DNA from 4 places in the Alteromonas sp. CyTr2 genome. Region 2 is predicted to be linked to each of the others. Evidence: predicted binding sites of a transcription regulator. Region 2 holds the regulator's gene; each other region holds the start of a gene.
What was found. The regulator sigma-54, encoded in region 2, starts transcription at its own class of promoters, with help from an activator protein. The targets are predictions, from matches to a motif close to GTTGGCACGNNNNTNGNNT.
Positions count from the first base shown of each region.

Region 1: the regulator sigma-54 is predicted to act here: its motif matches at 3,210-3,228, upstream of xdp1 (exosortase-dependent surface protein XDP1).
Region 3: the regulator sigma-54 is predicted to act here: its motif matches at 3,537-3,555, upstream of QME20_RS04715 (flagellar assembly protein T N-terminal domain-containing protein).
Region 4: the regulator sigma-54 is predicted to act here: its motif matches at 2,886-2,904, upstream of QME20_RS04770 (flagellar basal body rod protein FlgF).

Region 1 covers NZ_CAMZMZ010000061.1:439-5,928, reverse strand. The annotation lists gene prsT (XrtA/PEP-CTERM system TPR-repeat protein PrsT) at 1-2,193, opposite strand, end outside; gene xdp1 (exosortase-dependent surface protein XDP1) at 2,299-3,171, opposite strand; gene xdp1 (exosortase-dependent surface protein XDP1) at 3,333-4,268, opposite strand; gene pssA (CDP-diacylglycerol--serine O-phosphatidyltransferase) at 4,645-5,448, shown strand.
Region 2 covers NZ_CAMZMZ010000021.1:12,245-17,734, forward strand. The annotation lists gene kdsC (3-deoxy-manno-octulosonate-8-phosphatase KdsC) at 1-501, shown strand, start outside; gene lptC (LPS export ABC transporter periplasmic protein LptC) at 498-1,076, shown strand; gene lptA (lipopolysaccharide transport periplasmic protein LptA) at 1,045-1,599, shown strand; gene lptB (LPS export ABC transporter ATP-binding protein) at 1,602-2,327, shown strand; gene QME20_RS12120 (RNA polymerase factor sigma-54) at 2,401-3,882, shown strand; gene hpf (ribosome hibernation promoting factor) at 3,913-4,200, shown strand; gene ptsN (PTS IIA-like nitrogen regulatory protein PtsN) at 4,214-4,657, shown strand; gene rapZ (RNase adapter RapZ) at 4,742-5,490, shown strand, end outside.
Region 3 covers NZ_CAMZMZ010000005.1:44,894-50,383, reverse strand. The annotation lists gene QME20_RS04740 (chemotaxis protein CheV) at 1-790, opposite strand, end outside; gene flgA (flagellar basal body P-ring formation chaperone FlgA) at 1,068-1,784, shown strand; gene flgM (flagellar biosynthesis anti-sigma factor FlgM) at 1,887-2,216, shown strand; gene flgN (flagellar export chaperone FlgN) at 2,256-2,687, shown strand; gene QME20_RS04720 (LPP20 family lipoprotein) at 2,834-3,319, opposite strand; gene QME20_RS04715 (flagellar assembly protein T N-terminal domain-containing protein) at 3,620-4,801, shown strand; tRNA gene QME20_RS04710 (tRNA-Arg) at 5,286-5,360, shown strand.
Region 4 covers NZ_CAMZMZ010000005.1:52,130-57,619, reverse strand. The annotation lists gene QME20_RS04785 (flagellar basal body P-ring protein FlgI) at 1-554, opposite strand, end outside; gene flgH (flagellar basal body L-ring protein FlgH) at 577-1,257, opposite strand; gene flgG (flagellar basal-body rod protein FlgG) at 1,269-2,057, opposite strand; gene QME20_RS04770 (flagellar basal body rod protein FlgF) at 2,104-2,847, opposite strand; gene flgE (flagellar hook protein FlgE) at 3,072-4,457, opposite strand; gene flgD (flagellar hook assembly protein FlgD) at 4,472-5,158, opposite strand; gene flgC (flagellar basal body rod protein FlgC) at 5,190-5,490, opposite strand, start outside.

The DNA of each region.
Region 1 (5,490 bases), on a different contig from region 2:
TGCTGCCAATCGGCCTTTCAAGAAATAATAAACCGGATTTTGTTGTTGGTTTGTGGGAATGGTTGTTAGCAATGATTGTGCTTTGTCGTTGTTTTGCATGTCGAGCAGTAGGCTCACATAACGCAACGTGACAAACGTACTTGTATTCGCTATTTCATACGCTCGGGCCATGGCGTCTAAGGCGTTTTCATCATTATCAACACTTCGAGCTTGATCAGCATATGCGATAAGCTTGCCGGCATCGTCATTGATAAAATTCCTCACAATACTTAGCGTTTTTTCTGCATCGGCACGTTGACCTGCTTCTAACTGAAGCGCTGCTTTTCGAAGGAGATAATCGGCGTTGTCGAAATCGTCTTTGATTAAGAGGTCTAAGTGATAGAGCGCATTTTTTGTGTCGCCTTGTTGTTGATACAAAGATGAAACGCGCTCTCTCGCTCCAGTATTTGAAGGCGTGAGCGTCAATATATCGAGATAAATTTGCTTAGCTTCTTCTAGATTTCCTGCTTTGCTTAAATTGAACGCTTTCAGCATCAGCGTTTCATTATGTTGGGGAGACAGAGCAAGTAACTCTTCTACTAGCAGGTTAGATTTATCGACATTTCCTAAACGGCTTTCCGTGGCTGCTAAATTGAATTTCGCAGGGAAAAGCGTCGGGTTTTGCGCTAGCGCTTTTTCTATGTTGATCTTGGCTTCTTCTAATCGACCCTGTCTAATCAATATACCGGCTTTAAGATTGAAAACTTCTGCTTCGTTTGGAAACAAAGCGCTTAGTAAGTCAGCGCCTTTTAATGCATTCTTAAACTGCTGAGCTTGTAAATTCATCAATGAATAAGTGAAAAGAAAGCCGGCATTATCCTTGTAGGTAGATAAGTTATTTTCAAGAATAGATAGCGCTTCATCTTGCTTACCTCTAGCAGCCATTAATTTAATCTTAAATAGCTGGAGCTTGTTTTCATTCGGGTATTTATATTCAAGATTTTGCAAAAGTCGCTCGGCTTTAAACGCTTTGTTTTGGCGAATAAATAAGTCACCTAAAAGCAGTGCTGAGTCTGGGTCTTCCATTAACGCATCCTGATGACGTTCAAGCAGGGCAAGGGCCTGCTTATCTTGTTGAGTCGCCATGTAAACTTGGCTCAACATCAATACCGCCTGTAAGTCATCAGGCTCTTGTTGCAGATAAGCGTTAAAATCTTTCGCGGCTGTCTCCATGTTGTTATTAAAGAAGTTAGTTAAACCACTTATGTAAAGCAACATGGGCTGTGAGGTAATAAGCTCAGGATCCAGTTGAGCCATGAAGTCGTTAAGTTCTTTTAGTTTTTCGTTATCGATAGCTTGCTGGTTGTCTCTGCTTTGTAACCAGCTATTAAGTAAAATGGCGAGCGGATCATTGGGTGTATCTTGGATTATCTCATCTACGAACAGTTTTGCCGTGTCGTAGTCTTTCGCTTCTAAATACAAATCAACAAGATTCCGTAATGCAATGGGATCGTCTCGATTAAAAGTCAGCGCTTTCTGTAAGTGTGCGGTTGCAGCGTCTGTATCACCCTGTCGGTATGCGAGTTGCCCCTTCAGTCGCCATGTTATTGCATTTTCTGGTTCTAACGACATAGCTTTATTTATAAGCGAGGTCGCTTTGGATAAATTTTCATTTTGAAGAGCTATGGAGGCTAAGCCATTTATTGCAGGTACAAAATTAGGCGTGCGTGAAACAATTGTATTGTAATCACGTAGGGCACACGACTCGTCTTGCAGTCTAATACATGCAGTTGCACGTATCATCAGCCACTCGCGCTCAGCATCACCTGACAGTTTGTTTAGATCAGAGAAGTCTACAATTTCTTGGTACCTGTTCAAAAACAACCAAGTGTTGCCGAGAGGCTCTGCCAGAAGGTTGATATCTGCACCCATTTCCAACGCTTCTACAAACTCCATTTCTGCTGCAGTTAAGTAGCCATTAATAAGCAGTATTTCGCCCATTAGGATTTTTGCAGCAAGGTTTTCAGGATCTTTTTGTAAGCTGTTTTTAAGGTGGATATAGGCTTCGTCGTATTCGTTTTGATTAAACGCGGTCAGTGCTTTTTCGTAGTCTTCTGACGTAGAAGCAAAACTGTTAAAAGCGATTAATGATGAGGCAACTGCAGAGACAATAGCGCGTTGTACAACACGCTTTTTATTATTAAAAAAATCCATATATACCTTCGAAACTTAGCCTAGCCGCTGGCTTAAAAATAGCATAAAAAAAGGTGGCCTAAGCCACCTTCTAAAGATACGTGTTTTCTAAGCGTTTTTAAACAATTAAACGCGGCGCTTACGTCTATAAAGAACAAGACCTAAACCCAACCCCATCAGTGCTAGGGCGCCAGGCTCACTAACTTGTGTTGGAGGTGGAGTATTCTGAACATCAAATGACAAAGCGCTTAATTTGAATTTGTCGTTTGAGTCAGAGCCACCAATATTTCCAAAGATTTTATTGTAAGCGCCAACTAACCACAAATTTGAGAATTCATTTCTAAAAGCGTCGCTCACATTGGCTACGCCATTGTATTGATCGCCAGCTATATTGAATGATGAAGAGATAGCTTTACCTAAAGAGTCTTTCTGAACAATGTTGGTCCACGAGTTGTTCTCCAAATTAGCACCGGATAACGCAGCTACTGAAAGCTGTTGCCCACTACCCGCGTGCCATCCAAGCTCAACACTATTCAGGCTTACCGCTTTATCAAATGAAAAGAGAATATAGTCAAACGTACGATTCCCTTGTGCGGTATGCCAGTTGTCATCGGAGTCATAATCAAATAGGTTGTCTATAGTTTGGTGGGCACCAGTAGCTTCGTGACTATTTTGCACGCCATATCCATAGTCGTAGTTAAGGTTTGGCTGGCCTACGAATTGAGCATTAGACTCATCGAAACTTTTAACGTTTGAACTAGAGAGTTGCGTCCAGCTACCGTTTCTTCTTTCCCAGTCTGTAGAGTAGTCAATGTAAGTCCAGGCAGACAATTTGACATTGACGCCATCTATTACTACACCATCACTTGAAAGGACACTATTCTCAGAATGAGACATCAAGTCATATCTTTTGTTGTCACTGGATGAAGCAAAAACAGAATTGCTTGCTAGGGCTAAAAAGGTAGCGGTGGTAATGGAAAATTTTAGTATCGACTTCATAGGCTTATACAACTTAAAACTACAGATAATAAGTTATCAAGCATTTTGTGTGCCAATATTTAAGCGTATGATTTTAAAGTTATTTTTCTGGTTCTTTAGATGCCCAAGTAAAAAAAACTGACAGATTTTTCAATCTGTCAGTGATCTAAAGTCTAATTTCTTCAAATGGATTTTTTGCGACGCCACATCACGAGAAGTGAACAAGCCATGAGTAAGCCAATGGTGCCAGGTTCAGAAACTTCTGTTGGCGTTGGCGTACCGGCAGACTCTGTTACAGAGAAGCCAACATTAGCAAGCTTAAAGGCATCATTACCTACATGGCCGCCAATATTTCCGAATACGGTGTTATAAGCGCCAACCAACCAATATTGAGCGGACTCAGTGAAAGTAAAGTCAGCGCGGTGATCTAAATATTCACAGTTTTCAATATCAAATGAGGCTGAAGTTAAGGCGTTAGTGACAATATCGCTCCACGTGTTAACACCTGAGGTTAGTTTCGAAGTATTACTTAGTGCTGCAACAGATACTTGGCTGTCGCTGCCACTGTAAAGCCATGAAAAACTTGCGCCCGTTAGTGTCACCGCAGAGTCGAAAGATAACAACACGAAGTCATAGTCACGTTCTACGTTAGTCATACCACTATAATAAGCGTTCGCGCTACCTTGAGAGTAATAGTTGATATTGTCAATAGCGTGGTCAGCGTCGCCACGATAGTACGCTTCATCATTGTTTGTTATGCCGTAAGCCCATTTATCTGAGATTTTTTCTAACTTGGCGCCAACGACTGTTTCGCCGGTAACTCCTTGTGTGTCAGAAAAGGCGGACATACTAATATTTAATCCGTCTATTTGAACAAAGGAATTATTCGTCTGATTGGTTTGTGTCACTTTGTCATCGACTAGATCGTAGGTGTATTCTCCCAACGGAGAGTTACATATATTGCTTTGTTCGTTGCTTTGGCTCGATGACCCACAGTGAGAATAACTTTGCTTTTTATAGTAGGTAGCGAATGCTGAATTAGCACTCAGGGTAGATAGCAAAGCTGTGGAAAGTAATAGTACAGTTTGCAAAGAAAACGTTTTTTGTAGCGTTCGCATAATTGCTTTCCTAAATATGAAGCGCAAAGCACTTCAAGTACACGCCGAGTGATGTGTGCGCACATTATGCGAACACAAACTTGGTAGTACCTAATTTCAACATGGACTTGTATGATATATGAACGGTGAGCTATTTAAGGTATGTAACCGTATACCTAGTTATTAGTTGTTTGTTTAATCGTGAGCATACGCGGTCCTGAATAAGTAGAAGCCAAGCGCCGGCATTGTGGTAGGAGTACGTGTAATCAATGCAAAGCTAATAACGTTTTGCAACGGCGTTATGTAAAGGAACGAGGCAGTCTTTTTACTTTGCTATGCGTTCCTGCATATCTATGAAATAATTAGTGCAATTGTATATGTAGAAGTATGAGGACATATGTCTGATCAAAAACGTAAAGGGATATACTTACTTCCCAACTTATTAACAACGGCAGGGTTGTTTTCTGGTTTCTTTGCTGTGGTTTCATCAATGAACGGCAGGTTCGAAGCCGCCGCAGTAGCTATCTTCGTCGCTATGATCTTTGATGGTTTAGATGGGCGTGTGGCAAGAATGACGAACACGCAAAGCGACTTCGGTGCTGAATTTGACTCTATGGCCGATATGGTTTCTTTTGGCGTAGCGCCTGCACTTGTTGCTTACAATTGGGGGTTAACTGAACTTGGCAAGTTAGGCTGGTTAGCTGCCTTTATATATGTAGCAGGTGCAGCGCTTCGCTTGGCCCGTTTTAATACACAGGTGGGTATTGCAGATAAGCGTTTCTTTCAAGGGCTAGCAAGTCCGGCTGCTGCGGCAGTTGTGTCTGGTCTTGTATGGGTAGGTGTTGAGTATGATGCAGTAGGTACCGACTATGGTTTTATAGTTGCTGCAGTAACAGGCTTAGCTGGCTTACTTATGGTGAGCAACTTTAAGTACAATTCGTTCAAAGAAGTTAATTGGCATGGCAAGGTCCCATTTGTAGGCCTTCTTTTAGTTCTTCTGATATTCGTTGTTGTGGCAACAGAACCCGCTTTAGTATTGTTCCTTGTTTTTGCACTATATGCGTTAGCTGGACCTATCAATACGTTTCGTACCGTTGAGAAAGTAACGTTAGACGATGTAGTGGGCGACCATGAAGAAGATGCAGACTTCAATGCCGATAAAAAGAAAAGCAATGAAAGTGTAGACAATAAGCAGGAATGATTACGTAGCAATAATCAGATGTCTTCGCTCAATAATAAAGAG
Region 2 (5,490 bases):
CTAGCCAAGATAAAGTTGCTGGTATGTGACGTTGATGGTGTGTTCTCAGATGGCCGAATTTACTTAGGTAACGACGGTGAAGAACTTAAAGCATTCCATACCCGTGATGGATATGGTGTAAAAGCGCTAGTGAGCAATGGAGTGAATGTCGCGGTTATTACTGGACGTCGCTCTGCCATTGTTGAAAATAGAATGAAGGCACTGAATGTTGCACATATAATTCAAGGCGAAGAGAATAAAGCAGACGCGCTTAGTGACCTGATGAAACGCCTTGAGTTAAACACTGACGAAGTGGCTGCGGTAGGTGATGACATGCCAGATACGGGTATGTACAAGCACGTTGCGGTTAAAATTGCGGTTGCCGATGCCCATCCTTACGTAGCAAAACAAGCAAACTGGATTACGACCCTTCCCGGTGGGTTTGGCGCGGTCCGAGAAATATCGGATACCATTTTGCAGGCCAAAGGGGTAACAAATGAGATTTTTGGAGCTAGTGTATGAGCCTGTTTGGCTTTAATCGCTTAGGATTAAGTATATCGGCGCTATTTATTCTGGCGATGCTGATGTACATCCCTACGTGGATGGAAGAGCAGCCTGAAACGCAGGGGAATCGTGAAAACGATGCGCTAAAGCCCGCCTACAAAGCAAAAAATCTAACCACTACGCTGTACAATCAAGACGGTGAGTTAAATCACAAAGTATTTGCAGAGTCGATGGAGCATTACGACCAGCTTGGCTTTGTATTGTTTCAGCAACCTAAATACACCCTTTATACAGAAAACGCGTCATCACCATGGGTGGTAACCGCTGATGAAGGTACACTATACAATAACGAGCTAATCCAGCTGGAAAACCAAGTTAATATTGAGAACCAAACTGGCGATGACTTTGTCAGAAGTATATCGACCGAGTACATTCAAATTAATTTAGAAACCAAGCAAATGACATCTGACCAACCCGTTGAAATACTGGGCACCCAATATGTCATTTTAAGTAATGGGTTTAACGCGAATTTACGCACACAAGAATACGAGCTTTTAGATCATGTACAAACCACTTATTCCCCTAGCAACTAGTTTATTGCTTGCCATCGCTAGCGGTGCGGTACACGCCAGTGAAGATGATTTTTCGCAGCCCATAAAAATAGGCTCGAACACCCAGTTTATCGACGGTAAAAATAAAACCGCGTTGTACAAAGACGACGTACTCATAACTCAAGGCTCTTTGGTTATTGAAGCTGACGAAGTGGAAGTAATTGCCACTGACGGTGGTGGTCGTGAAATATTTATTGCTAGAGGAAAGCCTGCAAGCTATTCCCAGCAATTGGAAGACGGCACGCCAGTTTCGGCAAAAGCTAATGAAATACGCTATGAAGTGGTGAACCGAACGATTTCTCTTGCTGGAAACGCAGAGTTGAAACAAGACACCAGTAAAGTACAGGGTGACAACATCACGTTCGATATGATTACCGAGCAATTGCTAGCGACTGGCGGCGCAGGTAAGGATGGTGAGGGTCGAGTGACCACAGTATTCACACCTGAGACCATTCGCAAAACTTCGTCTAAGAAAGACAAAAAAGACAACGAGGGCAATGAATAGCAATGGCAACTTTGAGCGCTAAAAATCTTGCTAAGGCTTACAAGTCAAGACAGGTTGTACGAGATGTAAGCCTGTCTGTCTCAACGGGTCAAATTGTCGGTCTTCTTGGCCCAAATGGCGCTGGTAAGACCACCACATTTTACATGATTGTTGGTTTAGTGAATCTGGATAAAGGCAAGATTGAAATCGACGACAATGAGCTAACTCATCAGCCCATGCACGAGCGCGCACGCCGCGGAATTGGCTACCTACCGCAGGAAGCATCTATTTTCAGAAAGCTCACAGTGCATGAAAATATCATGGCCATTTTGCAAACCCGTAAAGATTTAAATTCACAACAGCAAGAAGAAGAAGCTGATGCGCTACTTGATGAATTTAATATTAACCATATACGTAATAGTACTGGGATGAGTTTGTCAGGGGGCGAACGCCGTCGCGTTGAGATTGCCCGCGCTCTGGCAGCAAAACCGCAATTTATTTTGTTAGACGAACCATTTGCTGGTGTTGATCCAATATCAGTTAATGATATAAAGAAGATAATACAACATCTTCGCGATAGGGGGATTGGAATCCTTATCACGGACCATAACGTACGAGAGACATTGGATGTTTGTGAAAAGGCGTACATTGTGAGTCATGGCGAGCTTATTGCGCAAGGAACGGCGGAACAGGTTTTAAGTAATCAAAAAGTAAGGGATGTATACCTAGGCGAACAATTCAGGCTATAGTTAATGTAACCGAATTGTCATTTTTCAGTTTCGCTCTGGTATATTCAATTTAGAGCATTTAAATAAGACGTAGATGAAACCATCTTTACAGCTAAAATTTAGCCAACAACTTACCATGACACCTCAGCTTCAGCAGGCCATTAAACTGCTGCAGCTTTCTACACTTGATCTTCAACAAGAGATCCAAGAAGCGCTCGATTCTAATCCGCTATTAGAAGTTGAAGAAGGTAACGACGAGCCGCAACTAGAAAAGAACAATATCGACAACGATGACAGCGGCTCTGAGGCCACTGCTTCTGCATCTAGTGACACACTAGAAGCCGGCGATGCACTTGAGAAAAACGATCTTCCCGATGAGCTGCCAATCGACAGCACATGGGACGAATACTACTCTGCTTCATCTTCGCCTGCTCCGGGTCCATCCAATGACGACGAGCAAATCTTCCAAGGTGAGACTACTGAAGATATTCAAGAGCACCTTCTTTGGCAAATGCGCCTTACCCATTTCTCGGATACCGATCGCGCAATCGCTACAGCAATCATCGACTCTATTGACGAGTCAGGTTATTTAACCGTTACGCTAGACGATATTTTAGAAGCAGTTAACGACGATGAAATGGAAGAGCCGATAGAAATGGACGAAGTTGAATGTGTTCTTAAACGCATTCAAATGTTTGATCCCATTGGTTCAGGTTCTCGCTCTCCGCAAGAGTGCCTTATGGTGCAATTGCGTCAGTTTTCAGAAGACACGCCGTGGCTTGCTGAAGCGAAACAACTGATTGAAGAGTACTCTGACTTACTGAGCAGCAAAGACTATCGCACCCTAATGCGTAAAAGCCGATTAAAAGAAGATCAGCTACGCGAAGCAATGCGTTTACTTCAAACCTTGAATCCTCGCCCAGGTAGTGCTTTAGTTACTAAAGAGCCTGAGTATGTTATTCCTGATGTCTCAGTAACCAAGAAAAATGGCCGTTGGGTGGTTGAGCTGAACCCCGACAGTCTGCCTAAATTAAGCGTAAACCAACAGTACGCTGCAATGAGTCGCCGTGCCAAGAATAGTAGCGACTCACAATTCATCCGCTCACATATGCAAGAGGCCAAGTGGTTCATTAAGAGCCTTGAATCTCGTAACGAAACCTTGATGAAGGTTGCAAACTGCATTGTGCAGCAACAAATGGGCTTTTTTGAGCACGGCCCGGAAATGATGAAACCAATGGTGCTAAATGATGTCGCAGAAATGGTAGATATGCACGAATCGACTATTTCGCGTGTGACAACGCAAAAGTATATGCATACGCCACGTGGAATTTTCGAATTGAAGTATTTCTTCTCTAGCCACGTTGCAACTGAGTCTGGTGGTGAATGTTCATCTACAGCGATTCGTGCATTGATCAAGAAATTAGTGGCTGCTGAAAAGCCTAGCAAGCCGCTAAGTGATAGCAAGATTGCTTCATTGTTGGCCGAACAAGGCATTAAAGTTGCCCGGCGAACAATAGCAAAGTACCGGGAATCGTTGTCGATCCCGCCGTCGAACCAACGCAAGAGCCTTATTTAAACGGGCTTAATAATATAAGGAAGACGAAATATGCAAATCAACCTTACTGGTCATCATGTCGAAATCACCGACTCTTTGCGTAATTATGTCGATACGAAGTTCAGCAAACTTGAACGTCACTTTGATCACATTTCTAATGTGCATGTCATCCTGAACGTTGAAAAATTAAATCAAAAAGCCGAAGCGACCGTTCATTTAAGTGGCGCTGAAGTATTCGCATCCTCAGAAAATACCGACATGTATGCGGCGATTGACAGCATGGTTGATAAACTCGACCGGCAGGTAATCAAGCATAAGGAAAAACTGAAAAAACATTAGTAGTTAATAAAGCATGGATATACAAGCCATCGTAAGTCTGGACCGCACCGAGTGTGCGGTTCAGTGTAATAGTAAAAAGCGAATTCTTGAGATCATCGCTGATATTGCCGCCAAGCAAAACGAGAACATCGATCAGGCGACAGTACTCAACAGTTTAATGGCTCGAGAACGCATGGGTAGTACAGGCATAGGCAATGGTATCGCCCTGCCCCACGGCCGTTTAGCGGGTCTTGAGAAAGTGATAGCAATTGTTGTAACCAGCACGCCAGCTATCGACTTTGACGCCCTTGATGAAAAGCCCGTAGACATCTTTTTTGCGCTACTCGTTCCCGAGGAGCAAACCGAAGGACACCTACAAACGCTAGCCACCGTGGCTGGCAAACTAAGCGACAAAGAAACGATTAAAGCAATACGTCGCGCAACGACAAGCGACGAAATTCTTTCTGCATTAAATTAATCATTGTGCGCCTAAGTATTGATAGTTAGGCGCGTAATTCGACAACGTGTATGCGATAAAACCAGAGTATTAGGGAGAAATTAGGTGAAGCTGATCATAATCAGTGGTCGTTCGGGTTCTGGTAAATCTGTCGCACTTCGCGCATTGGAAGATTTAGGTTATTACTGTGTTGATAATATCCCGGTAAACTTGCTTCCCACACTAACTCATACTGTTGTTGATGAGTATGATCAGGTAGCGGTAAGTATTGATGTTCGAAACTTGCCTAAGAATCCTGACGATTTGGTAGAAATACTAGACTACCTGCCTTCTTCGTGGTCGATGACCATCGTTTACATTGATGCAAGCGATGACGTATTGGTTAAGCGCTTTAGCGAAACCCGACGCCTTCATCCCCTTGCTAAGCTCAATAAATCCTTATCTGAGGCGATTAAAGCTGAATCTGCCCTACTTGCACCTATCGCAGAACGAGCAGATTTATACTTAGATACCGATAAGCTGACCATTCACCAATTGGCTGAATTGATTCGAGAGCGCATTCTGGGTAAGAAGAGCTCACGCCTTGTGCTTGTTTTTGAATCTTTCGGCTTTAAGCACGGTATCCCTAAAGATGCGGATTACGTTTTTGACGCGCGCTTTTTACCTAACCCCCATTGGGAGCCCGACCTTAAACATCTGACCGGATTAGACGCACCAGTAGAAGTATTTTTGGGGTCGCAGCCTGTAGTGACCAAGTTCATTTGGCAAATTCAGAATTTAATAACGACATGGCTGCCTCATTTAGAGCGCAATAACAGAAGTTACGTAACCGTAGCAATTGGCTGTACTGGTGG
Region 3 (5,490 bases), on a different contig from region 2:
CATGAAGCTTTTGAAGTTCAGGCGTATTCTTAATTTCGGCGGTTAGTGTATAGCCGTCCATTTCTGGCATCTCGATATCTGAGACCAGCACGCCTACACGGTTCGTTACATCGCCGTACTCTTCCGCAATTTCTTTAAGCCTGTTTAATGCTTCAAGACCGTTTTTAGCTAGCTCAATTTCTAAGCCTAGTGAAGTTAGGGCCTTTTTAACCTGGTTTCGCGCTACCGCAGAGTCATCTGCAATAAAGATAATTTTGTTTTCTTGGCCTTCGGTTGTCAGACCTTCTGCCACCTCAGAACTTACTTCGGCATTCAACGGAGAAATTTCATTTAAAATTTTCTCAACGTCTAGAATTTCAATAAGTTCATTTTCAACTTCAGTCACCGCCGTTAAATAGCTTGCTCTGCCAGTACCTTGGGGTGGCGGCATGATCGCATCCCAATTGGTGTTGATAATACGCTCTACGGCACCCACCAAAAAGCCCTGAACTGAACGGTTATATTCCGCAATGACAATAAAGGCATTAGAGAGATCTTCAATTTTACGGCCGCGTGTTGCCATACTTAAATCAATGACCGATATAGTTTGACCACGGATGTGCGCCACACCACGAACCAACGGGTTTAATTTCGGCATTGCTGTTAGCGGAGGACACTGAAGCACTTCCCGCACTTTAAAAACGTTAATTCCAAAGCGTTGGCGGCCGTTCAGTCTAAACAGCAGCAACTCTAAGCGATTCTGCCCAACAAGCTGCGTGCGCTGGTTTACTGAATCTAAAATCCCCGACATAGGTCACCTCTAAGTAATACTGGGCATGATCATTGCCTCTTATGATAAAGATAGACAATATCACTAAATTTTTGCAGGTCAAACGACAGAAAAATGACACTAAATAGCATTTTTCAGTCTTTAGTAGGGTTTATACCTTAACTTAGTCAATGATCCTGCGTTGACGCTCGTGCTTGTAAACCTTATGGATTTACTTTGGCTGTTATTTATTTGCACTAAGCAAACCGGCCGTATTAAGCATAGTCAATAACTTGTAAACTGAACACGAAAAGTCATGATGAAAAATATGAACGCCAAAACGCGCCTTACATTCACACGATTACTGTCATTGACCGTTTTCAGTGTGCTTTCTATGAACTGCTTGGCGACACAAACCAATCACAAACAGGTTGAAGAAGGCGCAAAACAATACCTAATAACTCAACTTGCTGATAATACGCAGGATACTAGCATTGATGTGTCTATTGTGAAGATAGACGATAGGATAAATATTCCTGACTGCCCAACTGGGTTCGAATACAATGCGTCGCAAGAAGCGCTGAGCCAATCGTATATATCAGTTAGAGTGAGCTGCAGAAATAATGAATGGTACCTTTTCACCAGCGGGCAAGTAACGCGTACCAAAGAAATTGTTGTCACTCAAGGCGCAATAAGTCCAGGAACCGTACTGACATCATCGAATCTGTCTCTGGCAAAAGTTGATGTAAGACGATTACGCTATACCGCATTTACTGAGCTAGAAGCGCTTATTGGGGCTAGAATAAAACGCCGAGTGACTGACGGACAAGCTATACAGTCAAATATGCTATGCTTTGTGTGCAAAGGCGACAGAATTACCATAACTGCTGAGGTAGCAGGTATGGAAGTGAAAACAGCCGGAATCGCTCAGCAAGACGGTGTCGTTGGTGACAATATTAAGGTAATTAATGCCAGTAGCCAAAAGGCGGTGATAGCAAGAGTCGCAAGCCCTGAAGAAGTCGTGATACACTTATAAACGACGCAGCGAATATCTACTTTTTTGTTCACAATTTAGCTAAAGAAATTAGCCAAAAGGCCGATATACTTTACAGAGGCGAAAAAGTAGTGAGGACTAATTATGGCAATTAATAATATAAACAATGGGTTACCTAAAACACCCGTTGATAATGGAAAGGTTGCGCAGCAAAACCAAACGCAGCAATCTCCACAGCAGGCATCAACACAGGCTGCGCAAACCGCATCAGTTCCGCGTCAGGATTCTGTATCGTTGACGCAATCTGCTCAGCAGCTCAACCAGGTTCAGAAGAAAGGTTCGGAAGCGCCTGTGAACCAAGATAAAGTCGATCGCCTTAAGCGAGCGATTCAAAGTGGCGAGTATAAAGTTAATCCTGAAGTGCTTGCCAACAAGATTGCAAAACTAGAAGGTGAGATTTTTGGCGCTAAATAATGAGCGACAAAACTCGTAACTAACCAGAAGAGAGCTAACGTGACTGAACAAGCAAGCCAATTGACACAAGCACTAATAAAGCAAGTGGAGCAACTGTCTTCACTTGCCGTATTGCTTGAAAAAGAATTGCAACTTATCAGTTCGCGAGACGCCGAATCTTTAATGAATTTGTTAGACGAAAAGACAGCACTGTTAACGTCTATTCAGGCTCTCGATGGAAGCATTGAGCGCACAATTAGCGATCAAGGCTCAATGTCAGAAGAAGATGATGCATTAATGGCTAATGCAAAGAAACTTCTGGACGATTGCAAATACCGCACGCAGGTCAATCAAAAAGCCGTAGAGCAAGGACAGCTACGCCTCACACACTTACGTAACTTGATGATGGAAGTTCGTGCCAAAGAATCGCTCACCTATGACAAAAAAGGAAAGCCGAAAGGCGGGACTTTAGGGTCGGGAGTGAGCGCCTAATTTTTTTGCGATTTCAGTAAACCTCACTCAGCGAGCTTTAACCATTAAGCCTTAACCGGTAAAAGTAAATTATACCTCTGTGTATTTGCGCATGTTTTAAGACTTCACGATACAGCCACTTGCGCAAACACCCCTTTCGCTATCGTTTAATAATACTTAACATCCTTTACTCGGCGCGGTTTTGCGGTCGACAGATATATATCGTAAACCTGCTGCATATCTAAAGCGAGTTCGGTGACGTATGTATCTTCACCTACCGGATAGGCTTTTACGACTTCAGCGCCTCTAATGACCCCCTCTACAGATGCTCGCAATGTTTCGCTATCTATAACCAAGTGAGACAGAGACTGATTGCCTTCAATTTTTTGACCATAGACTTGTTCAGTTAGCTCTCGGTATGCATCTAATTTTGACGCTTTCATCGCCAATATAAGCTTCATGCTGTCGCTTTCGCCATGCTGAGAAGAAATTGGCGCATAGCCTACCGCCTTGAGCACGGGATAGCTTTCTGGTTCTATTGTTTCCCACTCAACGTGTTTATCAATAATGCCGCATCCACCAGTGCTTATTGCTAAACCAAGAAAGCAAGACAGCAGCAGCGATTTTGATTTATGTATTTTTTTCAAGCACATAGTTTCATTTCCAAATTGCATTATTAATAAAATCAAATGTGTAGTTATGCTGCTCTCGTCGGTGGCAGCTTTGTAACTACGAGATACCGCCATACTCGCGGTAGCAGATTTTGACGTATTTAAACTGACGCTTTTTACAAACCTTTAGCAAGATACGCGTTGCAAGATATGTGCAAGATATGCGCCCGATTGATTTAATGAAGACCAAACCACATCAATTGGCACTCTTTTCGCATACTTCGCCTTATAAACCGGGCGCTTTGCATAGCGCAGTTAGACAACAACCTCCAGAGGTGTGCGGTGCGATATATTAGCAAAACAACGCTGGTAACTATTTTAAATGCTGTCGTGGCGGTAATTTGCCTGTTTGCATTTTTCGTTGGGCAAGCAAATGCCGTGTGGTACGAGGCTACAGGACAGGCTGTGGTGCGAAATGGTGATAAAGAAACTGCCAGACATGCGGCTACCCAAGAGGCACTTAAGCAAGCCATGCTTTTTGCAGGCGCATCAGTTCATAGCGTCGCCAAGCTTACAAATGGTCTTCTTAAAAATGAAGAGATGACCATTCGCTCTACCGGCGAAGTTGAACAACTGGAACTGGTTGATGAAGTTTATAGCGGCGATGTGATTACGGTAAGTATTCGCGCTGACATTTTTCCAAGAGGAAAAGTGTGTGCCGCACAAAATGACCAGAAACATTTCGCTACCACACATTTCAGGGTACGTAACAGAGCGCAACTAACACAGGGTAATATTCCCAACTTCGATGCTTCATTCACCCATCAGTTAGCGCAGGCCATGCGAAATAAAACTGAAAACCTAGATATTATCTATATCGCGCCACATACTGCAAAATTTGACAGTCGATATACTGACCAAAATGTACGCACGCTTTCAGCGCAAAGTAATACTCAATTTGTGCTGGTGGGCATGATAGATGATTTAAGCGTGACACGGGAAGAGGCTTCGGTTTTTACACCGTGGCGTGAGGGTACTTCTCGACGCTCCTTTGCTATGACCATTCAAGTTTATGACGGCATTAATGGAGGCCTGTTGTTGACTAAGTCTTATCAGAATCAAGGAGAATGGACATTCGACAGATTCGAAGATGTAGATGAATTTTCGACGAAGTTTTGGCAGTCGCTTTATGGGCAAACTGTCAACGCGACAATAGCAGAAGCGATTGAAGACATAAAAGAAGCCACTGCATGCCAGCCAATGACAGGTAGAGTGATTAATGTTGCCGGCGATAAAATTTCTGTATCGTTAGGCAGAGACAATGGCATTTCTGAAAAAGATGAACTATACCTTTATCAAGCTAAAGAGATTGTCGATAACCGTGGCCGTAAATACTTACAGTACTCGCTATATCCTGGCAAATTTGTAGTGAGTAGTGCCTACGGTAATTCGTCTCTAGTAGTAAACGAAGGTGCAGGAATTATCGCAAACATTCAAGAACACGATTTTGTAGTAAAAAAATAGTCTTTCTCGATCTGCCTTAAACAGTTTAGAGTTCCCAGTTTATATAGTACTTTCGTCATCTAAGTGAAATAATTGCCTTTGGAAATGTATCGAACATCAATTACTTCAAGCATTGAATAAAGTGTAACTATAATCTTTTACTTCAATTCGTTTTTGTTAGAATCCAAACTATCGTAGGGATTTTGTTCAACAAAACATGCTGTTTTATCCAACAGCGGCATATAAAATTATCAAATTGAACAATCCCCATACACTGCTCTTTAGATTTACGAGACTAGCGGTACACTTTGATATTTAAAAATACGCTGACCATAGCCAAAGCCCTCGTATCTACGAGGGTTTTTTATATGCATTAGAAAACCAGGCCATGGGCACATTACTTTCACGTCAGTGACAGAGACGTTCTTCTCATAGCGCTGCACCTTGTTGACAAAGGGTTTCGTATTTTCCCGAACTACGTATAATAAAACTCCCTACGCATTAGGTCCCCATAGTTTAATGGATAAAACAAGGCCCTCCTAAGGCTTAGATGTTGGTTCGATTCCAGCTGGGGACGCCATTAATTGCGCAACGTTTCTGCTTTTTAGTAAAGATGCTTATACACACCGTCGCCTGTAATATTGAAGAATTTATTATACTTTGGTTGTAATTTAGCCAATTTAAGTAATACTCTTCAAAACAGGAGAGCA
Region 4 (5,490 bases), on a different contig from region 2:
AACGTGTCGCCATTGGCAAAGCCTGTTGGTACAGATTGCTCTACCATCGCACCGTTTGGAATTCTTCCTACCGTTGGCGTATTAACAACAATACGAGAGCCATCACCGCCTTGTGCGCCAAACCCGCTCACGACTAAGCTGCCTTGCGCTACAGCGTAGACTTTACCGTCAACACCGCGAAGAAACGTTTGGAGCAGCGTTCCGCCTTGAAGACTGGCCGCCTCGCCAACTGAAGAAACCGTAATATCAATGGTTTGTCCGGGTTTTGCAAAAGCAGGCAGGTCGGCGTGTACCGCCACTGCGGCCACGTTTCGTATTTTTGGCTTGGTGTTAGCGTCAAGACTGATACCAAAGTTGCGCAGCATGGTTCTGAAACTTTGTTCGGTAAAAGGGCTTTGTTCACCCGTTCCAGGCAAACCTACAACAAGACCATATCCCACTAATTGGTTACTACGTACGCCTTGAATACTCGCTACATCTTTAATGCGCTGCGCACCTGCCTGTAAAGATAAAAGCATTGTGAAAACGGCTAATACTACTGAAAACAAACGCATGTTCACTCTCCTATCCTAAAACCTAAAGAGGCCACCAAGCAGAATCAAAGAACTTGGTTAACCAACCCTTTTCTTGTGCTCGCGCAAAACTTCCCGTACCCGAATATTGGATACGCGCATTTGCAACCTTAGTGGACACGATTTCATTCTCGGGACTAATGTCTGCCGGACGAATGATGCCGGTAAGACGGATATATTCATCGCCCTGATTCAGGGTTAGCCACTTTTCGCCACGAATAACAAGGTTGCTGTTAGGAAGTACGTCGACCACAGTAACGGAGATAGCGCCGTTTAAGCTGTTGCTTTGGTTAGCTGTGGCATCACCGGAGAAATCTCGGGATGAACTTATTCCCAATTGTACGGACTCTCCGCCAATATTTATCGCTTGCCCAGCTAGCCCGGTTATAGGGTTTAGATTGACGTTTGAATCTTTCGCTGTGCTAGTGTCGGCTGATTTGCTCGCTTGGGTATTCTCGCTTAACGTTACAGTGATGATGTCACCGACTCTTCTTGCGGTAACGTCAGAATATAAGTTGTTAGCAAGCTGCGAACGAAAAAGCGAGCCATCTTCTACTACCGTTTCACGCGGGTAATCTGGCACTACCGGTGCAAACGACGGGTCGTTTGCCTGAACGGGAGGCTCGTTTGTACTGGCGCAACCGCCAAGTATCAGAAGTGCAGCAGATAAACCTAAAATACGCATGATGCTACCTACTAAAGTTGCTGAATAACCTGACCAAGCATTTGGTCGACCGATGAGATAACCTTTGAGTTCATCTCATACAAGCGCTGGCTTTCGATAAGGTTTACTAACTCTTCGGTCACGTTTACGTTAGACGTTTCCAACGTGCCTTGTGAGATATAACCCAAACCTTGCAGACCAGGGATCCCCTGAATAGGCGCACCGCTTGACGCTGTCTCTACATAAAGGTTTTGTCCGGTTGGTTGTAATCCGGTTGGGTTAACAAAGTCAGAAATATTAAGCTGACCGAGTACCTGCGGTTCAGCTTGGCCCCGTATGCTCACGCTAATTTCACCATCTTGAGAAATTGTGATTTGTTGCGCATCTTCGGGAATAGCCACTTCAGGCTGAAGCAAAAAACCCGCGCCGGATGTAACAATTTGGCCTTGGTCGTTCAGTGAAAACTGACCATTTCTCGAATATGCTATGGTGCCGTCGGGCTGCAATATTTCAAAGTAACCACGACCTTGAATTGACATATCAAGCGCGTTTTCAGTGGTTAACAGGTTACCTTGCGTATGTGCTTTTTGAGTAGCTACGACCTTCGAGCCTGAACCAAGCATAAGCCCAGAAGGTAGCTCTGTGTCGGCTGACGAACGACCGCCTGGCTGATTGATATTCTGATAAAGCAAATCTTCAAACACCGCGCGGTCTTTTTTAAAGCCCACTGTTGATGCGTTTGCTAGGTTGTTAGACACCACGGCCACATCAGTCTGTGCGGCGTCTAGTCCGGTTTTACTTATCCATAGTGCTGGATGCATGTTAACCTCCGACGTTGCTCATAGGGCAACGGTGATAAAAATTCTTTTACAGGATGCGTAGTAGCTGATTACCGCGAGTATCAAGCTCTTCTGCTTGCTTCATCATTTTGACTTGAAGCTCGTAGTGACGCTGCAGACTTATCATGTCCACCATTTCGTCAACAGCATTAACGTTGGAACCTTCAAGCATGCCCGACATTACTTTTACGTTGGCATTGGCTGGCGCTATTGAGCCATCTTCCATTCTAAATAAGCCGTCATTGCCACGTTCCATGTCTGCATAGTTTGGACTAACTAATTTAAGTCGCCCCACTTCTTCAATAACATTGGCAGGGGCACCTAACTGTCTCATCGACAACGTGCCATCGGCGGCGATATTGAGGTTATCTAAAGGAACAGGAAGGAATATTGGCCCATTGTCACCAAGCACGACGCGATCGTGGATATCTGTCAAAATTCCGTCATCGCCTAACTTGAAATTTCCATCACGCGAGTACGCTTCTTGACCATTTTGATCTTGTACAGCGAACCAACCATCACCTTGAATGGCTACGTCTAAATCGCGATCTGTTTTAATCATCGGGCCCGACTCGTAATTATTCGACGGACTTTCTGTCATGGAAAACACGCGAGTCGGCAAACCTTCGCCGTAGGCCGGCATTGACCTTGCCTGCTCTAACTGCGCTCTGAATCCCGTTGTCTGTGCATTAGCCAAGTTATTGGCCCTAATCCCTGTTCCTAGTAGGTCTTGGGAGGCGCCACTTGCTGAAATATAGAGAAGTTTGTCCATGACTGACTTTTGACTCTGATTAAACCTTAAACAAGATTTTGCAAAGGCAGTGCCAATCTGTGGATATTTAGTGCAATTGAAAAATAAGGGCGGTATTGAATTGATATATATAGAAAAATAAAAAGGTCGCATTGTTGCGACCTTTCTAAATCGGGTCAAATAGGTACGGTTTTCCGCGCCTAAAATTTGCCGCTTAGCAATCTGCTAATGTAGCTTACTGCAAACTATCGAATGTTAAGGATAGTCTGGTTTAGCGAGTTGTTCACTTCAAGCGCACGCGAGTTTGCCTGGAAGTTACGCTGAGCGATAATCATATCGATGAGCTCAGTGGTAAGGTTAACGTTAGCTTGTTCTAGCGCCGAAGAGTTAATTTCGCCGAAAGTACCAGTTGTTGCTTCACCCGCTAGTGCCTCACCAGAAAGAATACTTTCCTTCCACTGAGTACTGCTCTCTTGAGTTAGGCCTTGTTCATTAGAAAAGCGAACCAAAGCGACACGAACAATAGGTTCAGACGTACCATTAGAGAACGTTGCACGAACCAGGCCGTCAGGACCGATATCGATACCCGTCAATCGACCTACAGGCAAACCATCCTGTTCTAATGATGTAACCTCGAACGCAGAGGCGAACTGAGTCGGCTCATTAGGCGTAGCGCTATTAACATCGAGGTTGAAATCTATACTTATTTGCTGCGTAGGATCTGAGCCATTAGCAAGAATACCTGCGCCTAGCGCTTCTGTTTCCATTTTGAAATCAAGTGTAGGTAGGCCATCAGGCGTTTCCATACCAGCGAAATCACCGCCTTGAGAGAAGATGAGTTTAGATGCTGTTACGGCGTTACCAGTGTTACCACCGACACTATTTACTGCTGTTGCTGGGTCTGTGTCATTACCCGCTGAATCTGTCATATCAACTAGCGTGTCATCGATTGCAGTAGCAACATACCACTCATTATCAACACCCGGTGTCGCATCCTTTATGAAGTAATAGGTCATTACGTGACTATCACCTAACGAATCGTAAACGGTTACCGATGTTGCTGCGTTGTAGGTAAGCGGATCTTCAGGGTCAAAATCTTGTGGATCTAGGGCTGCATCACCAGCAGGCAAGTTCATTCGAATGTCAACTTCTGTGGTTTGTGCGGGAGAACCCGAAGAATCTGGGATACGTACTGGCTCTGTAGTACTAAGTGCTACCGAGGCACTTGTACCATCAGAGTTAACGGGGAAACCCAATAAGTTATCGCCGTTACTGTTAACCACGAAATTGTCGCTATCTAACTTGAACTGACCCGCACGTGTGAACGAGAAGTCGCGAGACGTAATTTCAGGTACTGTCGCAAAGAAACCATTACCTGTGATCGCCAAATCGAGCGAGGTATTGGTAAACTGAAGGCTACCTTGAGAAAATTGCTGAGCAACTTCTTGAGTGAGTACACCGTCACCTACTTTAGTTTTACCACCTGAAAGCAGTGATGCCGCATAAACATCGCCAAATTCAGCGCGAGATTCTTTAAAGCCAACTGTATTTACGTTTGCGATGTTGTTGGCGGTTACATCCAAATCTTTTTGTGCGGCTGATACGCCACTCAGTGCAATATTAAAAGACATTATTGATTCTCCTACTAACTGCCGATTTGAATGACGTCATCAAGATTGATACTGACATCACCATCCAAATTCAAAATTACGCCTTGACCACTACCAGCCAAGCTTACACTTCCAACATGGCGATTAACGGCGGTATTCAGCTGAACACCTTCTCCATTCAACTCGCCAGTGGCACTGATAACATATTCACCCGGTGCCATCTGGTTGCCATGCTTATCTTTGCCATCCCATTCAAACTCAATGTTGCCAGCGCTTTGTGTGCCTGCATCAATGGTTTTTATGACTTCACCAAACTGGTTCTCAATAGTGATCGTCATATTCTGAACTGTTTTTTCATTCACGATGACACCCGAAATGCCATCGCCTTCATTGGCCATATAACCCACGTTACCTTGAACCAGCACGTTTTGCCCGATAAGACTAGAAGCTTGTAACGCTTGATTCGATGTCATTGAAGCTGCAAACGACTCAAACTTTTCGTTAAGTTGGGAAATACCGTCTGCCATCGTAAATGATGTCATCTGCGCTACCATTTGATCGTTATCAACGGGTGCAGTGGGATCCTGATTGGCTAACTGCTCAGTTAACATTGAGAAGAAATCTTCCTGGGTTAACTGCTGCTCGGTGCCGTCAGCTATTTTGACGGTTTCCTCTTGCCAATACAGATCAGTATTTAAGCCAGTATTGTTTATGGTATTCACTGAGTAATCCTCACATTATTCAAGCGGCAAGTTACTGCCCTTGACCTAGCTGCAATACGCGACGGAAAATACGCTTTGTGGTGTCCGCAACCTGCACGTTAGTTTCATACGCTTTGGACGCTGACATCATATTCGCCATCTCTTCCACAATGTTCACGTTGGGTTTATAGATGTAGCCGTTTTCATCTGCCATCGGGTTATTAGGTGAATACTCCACTTGCAAAGGAGCATCACTTTCTACAATCCCCTTTACTTGAACACCTGCACCTTTCGACTGGTCGCGCATTGCATCTTGCAACGCCGTAGCGAAAACTGGATGGCGAGCTCGGTAT